DNA from 2 places in the Streptomyces sp. WMMC940 genome. Region 2 is predicted to be linked to the other one. Evidence: riboswitches for the same ligand, from Rfam matches in the RefSeq annotation. Region 2 holds a riboswitch; the other holds the start of a gene.
The links. Region 2 has a riboswitch for cyclic di-AMP ahead of O7595_RS03790 (M23 family metallopeptidase). Riboswitches for the same ligand answer to the same signal wherever they lie in the genome.
Positions count from the first base shown of each region.

Region 1: linked by a shared signal. The riboswitch ahead of O7595_RS29455 (C40 family peptidase) and the one ahead of O7595_RS03790 (M23 family metallopeptidase) in region 2 are both predicted to bind cyclic di-AMP.

Region 1 covers NZ_JAPZBC010000001.1:6,669,203-6,672,567, forward strand. Annotated here, with positions in the region: gene O7595_RS29445 (helix-turn-helix domain-containing protein) at 1-430, opposite strand, end outside; gene O7595_RS29450 (ATP-binding protein) at 727-1,167, shown strand; gene O7595_RS29455 (C40 family peptidase) at 1,341-1,817, opposite strand; cyclic di-AMP (ydaO/yuaA leader) riboswitch at 1,821-1,994, opposite strand; gene O7595_RS29460 (hypothetical protein) at 2,342-2,650, opposite strand; gene O7595_RS29465 (ATP-dependent Clp protease proteolytic subunit) at 2,658-3,293, opposite strand.
Region 2 covers NZ_JAPZBC010000001.1:830,824-834,188, forward strand. Annotated here, with positions in the region: gene O7595_RS03785 (SGNH/GDSL hydrolase family protein) at 1-745, opposite strand, end outside; gene O7595_RS03790 (M23 family metallopeptidase) at 967-1,968, opposite strand; cyclic di-AMP (ydaO/yuaA leader) riboswitch at 1,973-2,133, opposite strand; gene O7595_RS03795 (tyrosine-protein phosphatase) at 2,721-3,365, shown strand, end outside.

The DNA.
Region 1 (3,365 bases), 5.8 Mb from region 2:
TCGGCACGCTCTCCAGCGCGGAACGGGTCACCGCCCGCGCGTAGTCGGGCGTCTGCAGCAGTCCGGGCACCACCGAGGTCTCCAGCGTGCGCGCCGCGCTCGCCTGGGACTCCAGGCTGATGAAGTCCCGGTACTGCGGCGGAATCACCCCGCGATACGCGTGCCACCAGCCCTTTCCCCCGCCGTCCGCCGTGCCGGCCAGCGTCCCCAGCAGCTCGCGCAGCCGCTGGTCGGCGACTCCGTAGACGTCCAGCAGCCGAGCCACATCGGCCGGTTTCACACCGCTCGTTCCGGTCTCTATGCGGCTCACCTTCGACTGGTTCCAGCCCACGAGCAGCGCCGCCTCCCGGCTCGTGAGGCCGACGCCCAGCCGCAGACCGCGCAGTTCCTCGCCGAGCTTGCGCCGGCGCACCGCGGGACCCTGCCGCATGCCGAATCTCCTCCTGTTCTCCGCCGTTCCCACGGCCGCCCGGCGGCGGACACCGGTGACCGTCCGGACGGGCACCGGCGGACGCAGTGCCAGGCGCCAAGTGTGCGCCCGAATACGCTCTCGCGTAGCAGGGTTCACCGCTTTGAGCGACAGATATATGCATATCCAGGTGGATCCCCTGCCGTGGGGGCGGCAACAGTGGCAGTCTGGCGCGAAGCGCAGTCCGAGGCTGTTCCGGCATCCAATCCGTTACGTGCCGCGCTCCGGCAGCCCCGGTGGGAAAGGGACAGCTCGCCATGGCAGACCATCAGGAAGCCTCCGTCACTCTGCCGAGCGATCCCGCCTCGGTATCCGCCGCGCGCAGATACGTCTCCGAGGTCCTCGCCGAATGGGGACTGCCGGGGGAGACCGGCACCGCCGAAACGGTCCGTCTCATCGTCTCCGAACTCGCCACCAACGCCGTCCAGCACACCTTCGGGCTGTCCCCGACCTTTACGGTGGACGTCCGTCTGGAGCGTGACGAGCGTCTGTGCATCGGCGTCACGGACAGCCATCCGCGCAGGCCCCAGCGGCTGCCCGCGGCCGTGCAGCAGGACAACGGCCGCGGCATGGTCATCATCCGCTGGCTCGTCGCGGAATGCGGGGGAAGGCTGCACGTCGATCCCACGCCCGAGGGCGGCAAGACCGTCTGGATCGCGATGCCCTGGAGCGCGGCCGACGCCGAGCCTCCACACTGAGGGCCCGGGCCGGCCGCCGGCGCCGTGAGCCCGGGCCGAACGACGCGCCCGGGCCGGTCGACGTCCTGCGCTCCGGGGCCGGGGTTCGGGACCGCCGCGCCGCTTCGCTTGACGTCACCTCTGCCGAGGGACGTCAGCGCCGCCCGGTGCGCGCGGCCGGTGCTGACGCGGCACTAGCGTACGCGCCCGTAGCGGACGCCCTTGGTCCAGATCTTGGTCAGCTTCACGACGGAACCGGTCTTCGGCGAGTGCCAGATCTTCCCGGCCCCCGCGTAGATGCCGACGTGGTACACGTGCCCCCGCGAGTGGAAGAACACCAGGTCGCCGCGCTGCCGCTGGGAGGCCGAGATATGACGGGTGCGGTTGTACTGCTGCTGGGCCGTGCGCGGCAGTTGCTTGCCCGCCTTCTTGTAGGCGTAGAGCGTGAGCCCCGAGCAGTCGAAGCGGCTCGGACCGGTCGCTCCGTACCTGTACGGGGCTCCCTTCTTCGACGCGGCGACCTTGAGAGCCTTCGTCGCGTGCGCCGAGGCCGCTTGTGCCTCCGGCGCACCGCCCGGCACGATCAGTGAGCCGCCGACGGCGGCGATCGTGAGTGCCGAGACGGCACCCGTCCGGGACAGCAGGGACGGGAGATGTGTCTGCGCAGTCATGCGCAACCCTTCGTCAGCCGCCTGTGAAGGATGACCTGTCGGGTTCGGACCGGCGAAGACGCCCGGCCGCTCACACGGCTTCACCCCAAGGACCGGCCACCGTTCCGGTGGCAGGCCCGCACTGCTGGGTCCTCCACTCCTGCCGAAGCCCTCATGTCGACCAGGCATCCGGTGCGGCGGCAGGACTCGGCGTCCGCCCGGACCGCCCCGCCGCGGTGGCGGGGGCTTGTCGTCCCAGGGATCTTGACCCACGAACTGCCGGATTTCCGAGTCGAAACGACGATTTGTGAGGCTCCTCACCACTGATCTGTTCGGGTGGACAGGGCCGTTCGGGGGACTGGGCGTCGCCGGGTGACGAGCCCCGTACCTGCGGCGAAGCGCGTCATTGGGCCGATCGGGCGATGCGGTTGCGCAACTTGCACGGGACGAAAGTCGAAGCGCTGACTGGTCCGGATGGGCGACACCCGGTCGTACGCTTCTCGGGCGGGTCGGAGGCGCCGGGGCACCCGTTTCACGCTGGACCGTCAACTCTGCTGATCCGGTGGCACGGTGATCCGCAAGGCTCGGCGTTCCCCGCCCAATACCCGTAGTGCGCGGGCCAATGTGACGGTGTGCAGCTCGCTCTCGCCGCGCATGTGCATGACCGTCAGGGCGTCGCGGAGCTCCGTGGCCCGGGCGACCAGGGCCTGTGCGGCGCGGAGGGCTCCATATGTGTGTGTCCCGCGTGCCGGGTTGATCCTTCCCAGTTGGTCGACCACTTCGAGATAGCTGTCGACGAACTCGCTCTCGGCGCGTGTCAGTGCGGGCAGCGGCGGCAGCTCGGGTGGCAGCACCGCCGGCTCACCCGAGGACGGCGGAAGTCGGGAAACACTTCCGGTTCTTGACGATGTGATCGACCAGCCCGTAGCGAAGGGCTCCCGAGGCGTCGAACACGGAGTCGCGGTCGAGATCGGCTGCGATGCGTTCGGCGCTCCGGCCGGTGTGGCGGGCGAGCATGGCCGTGAGCTGCTCCCGCAGCCGCAGCAACTCGCGTGCCCGGATGTCCAGATCGGTGGGCTGCCCCTGGACCGGCTCCGGCAGCGAAGGCTGCTGGACGACCACGCGGGCACCGGGCAGGGCCATGCGCTTGCCCGGGGTTCCGGCGGCGAGCAGCACGGCGGCGGTCGACGCGGCCTGTCCCAGGCAGGTGGTCACCACGTCGCAGGTCACCGTCTGCATCGTGTCGTAGACGGCGGACATGGCGCTGATGGGGCCGCCGGGCGAGTTGATGTAGAGCGAGATGTCCTGGTCCGGCGCGGTGTACTCGAGGTACAGGAACTGCGCGATGACGTCGTTGGCCGAGGTGTCGTCGACGGGGGCGCCGAGGAAGACGATCCGCTCGTCGAGCAGCTTGGCGTAGGGGTCGAGCGTGCGCTTCCCGCCGCTCGTGCGTTCGGTGAACTCGGGCAGGACATGACGGGCGGACGGTCGGTTCACGCGTACCACTCCTCGAGCGACCGCACCCGGCGGCCGAGTCTGCGCTGTCTGCTACGGCCTCGGAAGAAATGT
Region 2 (3,365 bases):
ACGACTCGCCCCGGAGCCGCCGTCCGATCCAGGGCACGAGGTGCTCCCGGGCCCATTGGATGTTGTCGCGGCGGACTTCGTAGCTGCCGCGCGGCGGCAACGGCGGCCAGGGCTGGTCCGGGTCGGCGGGCACGTCCAGACCGAGCACCTGCGCCGCGCGCAGCGCCACGCGTGTGTGCCCCTCGGGCGAGAGGTGCAGCCGGTCGGTGTCCCAGGCCCGCCTGTCCTGCACGGACCTGAGCGACCAGAGGTCGAGGACGGGGCAGTCGTAGCGGTCGGCGATGGCACGGACGTGTGCCGTGTACGTGGCGATCTTCCCCCGGAGGTGGCGGAGTACGGGCACCCCGCGGGTGTCGAAGCCGGTGGTCACCATCACCGTGCCCACGGAGGCGGCGAGGTCGGCGACGGCCCGCTCGAAGCGTTCGGCGACGTCGTCGGGGTCGCTGCCGGGCCGGATGATGTCGTTCCCTCCGGCGCAGAACGTCACCAGCTCGGGGGCGAGTTCCTTGGCGCGCGGGACCTGTTCCTCGACGATCTGGTCGAGGAGCCTGCCGCGCACGGCGAGATTGGCGTAGCGGAAGGTGTGTTCCGGTAGACGGTCGTCCAGCAGGACCGCGAGACGGTCCGCCCAGCCGACGAACCGGCTGTCGGGTCCGGGGTCTCCGACGCCCTCGGTGAAGCTGTCACCGATCGCCGCGTACGACCCGAAGGAGTCCTTTGCTCTTGATCGCGAATCATCTGCCACGTCGAGTCATCATTCACCTCGCGAAGTGACCTACGCCACCGTAGGGAGGGGTTGACGGCGCGTGATATAGACCACCAGGTCAGTTTTCGGCAAAGCGGGAATAGCCATCGGACACGGCCCGCCGCCCGACACCGGAACCGGCGGGCGCGGAACGAAGCCGTCCGCCGGCCCCCTGCGCGGGGCCGGCGGACGAGGACGCCGCGTGAGGTACCGACGCGACGTCAGATCGTGACCCCGTGCTGACGCAGATAGGCCAGCGGGTCGATGTCCGACCCGTAACCGGGGCTGGTGCGGATCTCGAAGTGCAGGTGCGGGCCGGTGGAGTTGCCGGTCGAGCCGGACAGGCCGATCTGCTGGCCACCGGTGACGCTCTCGCCGGAGGAGATGGAGAGCTGGGAGAGATGGGCGTACTGCGAGTAGGTGCCGTCGTTGTGCTTGATGACGACCTCGTTGCCGTACGCACCGCTCCAGCCCGCCGAGACGACGGTGCCGGGGCCGACGGCCTTCACCGACGTGCCGGTGGGGGCGATGAAGTCCACACCGGTGTGATAGCCACTGGACCACATGGCACCCGCGGTCCTGTACGCGGTGCTGACGCCGCCGACCACCGGGGCGAAGTAGCCCGAGGGGATGTTCTTGACGGCACTGTCGGCGGCAGGAGCCTGGACGGCAGCGGCCGCGGGAGCAGAGGCGCCGCGGTCGGCGGTGCGGGAGGCGCGCTCGGCGGAGGCGGCCGGCTTCTCGGCTTCGGCCTTGGCCGGGGCCTTCGCCTTGACCTTCACCGGGGCCTCGGCCTTGCGCTCGGTCGACTGGGCCTTCGCGTGCGGCTTCGCGTCGGCCGGGGCCTTCGGCCCGACGTGGAGGCTGAGCCGCAGACCCGGGTGGATCAGCGACGGGTTCCCACCGACGGCGGCACGGTTGTCGGCGTAGAGCTTCTTCCAGCCGCCCGCGACATCCTGCTCGGCGGCGATCTTCGACAGATGGTCACCCACCACGACGGTGTAGGACTCGACCGCCTTGCCGGCCTGCGGCGCCTGGAGGACGAAGGCCTGGTGCACGGTCGGGGCGACAGGTCCGGCTGCGGGCGCGGACTGCCCTGCGGCGTTCGCGCCGGCGGCACCGACGAACGGGATGGCGATGGCGGCCCCGCCCGTACCGGCGGCGACGAATCCGCGCCTGAACGGGCTGGTCCTCGGACGGCGGTGCTTCCCCTTACCGGGCATGGCGCATTCCTCTCCGCCGCCTGCGAGGTGAGCTGTCGGGTTCGGGCTGGAGCTGCCCGGCCGCGCCGTGAGCGCGGCTTCACCCCGAGCCGTCCGGGGTCACGGAACGGCGCAGTACCTGGGTCCCCCGCTCCTGCCACATGTGGGTGGGTGCGATATTCCGGACGGCGGCAGGATTAGGCGTTCCGACCGGATTGCGGTGACCGTAGAGGAGTCGGGTCGGCGTGAACAAGCCGTCATTTCCACCGGGAATCGACCTGCCGGATATCAGCACACATTTCCCGGTCACACTCCGTGGATCGCGGATCTTCGATTTCCACGCGGACAAGGGAGTTGAGCCGTCCCACGCTCCACGGAACGTCACGGATATGATTCAGCTCACGGCTGGACGCGGCCTCCATTTCCAATCAGGGCGCGTCACCCTAAAGCATCCAATACGGACACATCACCCATTGCGGACGCAATACGCTCAAGGGTGCGAGTGGCACAGAAAAACACCTTTCACCCGTCCTGTCGGAATTCCATTCCCACAACCCGTGAATTGCGTGGTCGGTCCCAGCCGGCGAGCGGCATCGGTCCCCGCGGGGACCTCCCAGACTCCGACAACTCCGCACATCGTCGGGGGGAGTTCGACGACGGGCAACGGCCTGGCGGACACGGGTCGAGATGATTGCCTGAGGAATCGATGTCGTAGTGTCAGCACCGCGCCCTCGTCGGCGAGCAGCGCCGACCGCAGACACGGAGGAGCCCCCGTGACGCAGCAGCTGCCCCAGACCCCGTCGACCGAACCCGAACTGTCCGGTGTGCGCAACTTCCGGGACGTGGGCGGACTGCCGACCGTGGACGGACGACGCGTTCGGTACGGACGGCTCTTCCGCAGCGGCCATCTCGCGCACGCGACGGACACCGACGCGGCCTTCCTCTCCTCGCTCGGGCTCCACACGATCTTCGACTTCCGCAACTCCGCGGACCAGCGGCTGGAGGGCCCGGACGTCGAACTCACCGGGGTGCGCAACGTCAACATCCCGCTGTCCGACCCGGCCGACGGGGCCGAGTTCTGGCGAATGGTCCGGGACGGCGACCTCGACCAGCTGAAGTCGATCCTCGCCGACGGCCAGGCGGCCGGGCGGATGATCGCCTCCTACCGGATGATCATCAAGGAGCGCACCGCCGAGCACAGCCGCGTCCTGCACGCGCTGGCCGAGGACAGCACGCCGGCGCTGATGCACTGCGCGGCGGGCAAGGACCGGGCGGGTCTGTCCATCGCCGTCTCGTTGCTGGCCGTGGGGGTCGAGCGGGACGCCATCGAGGCGGACTACCTCAAGTCGAACGACCCGCACCGGCGCTACAAGGTGCGCCGCAGCGACAGCTCGCCGGCCGGGATGTCACCCGAGGTG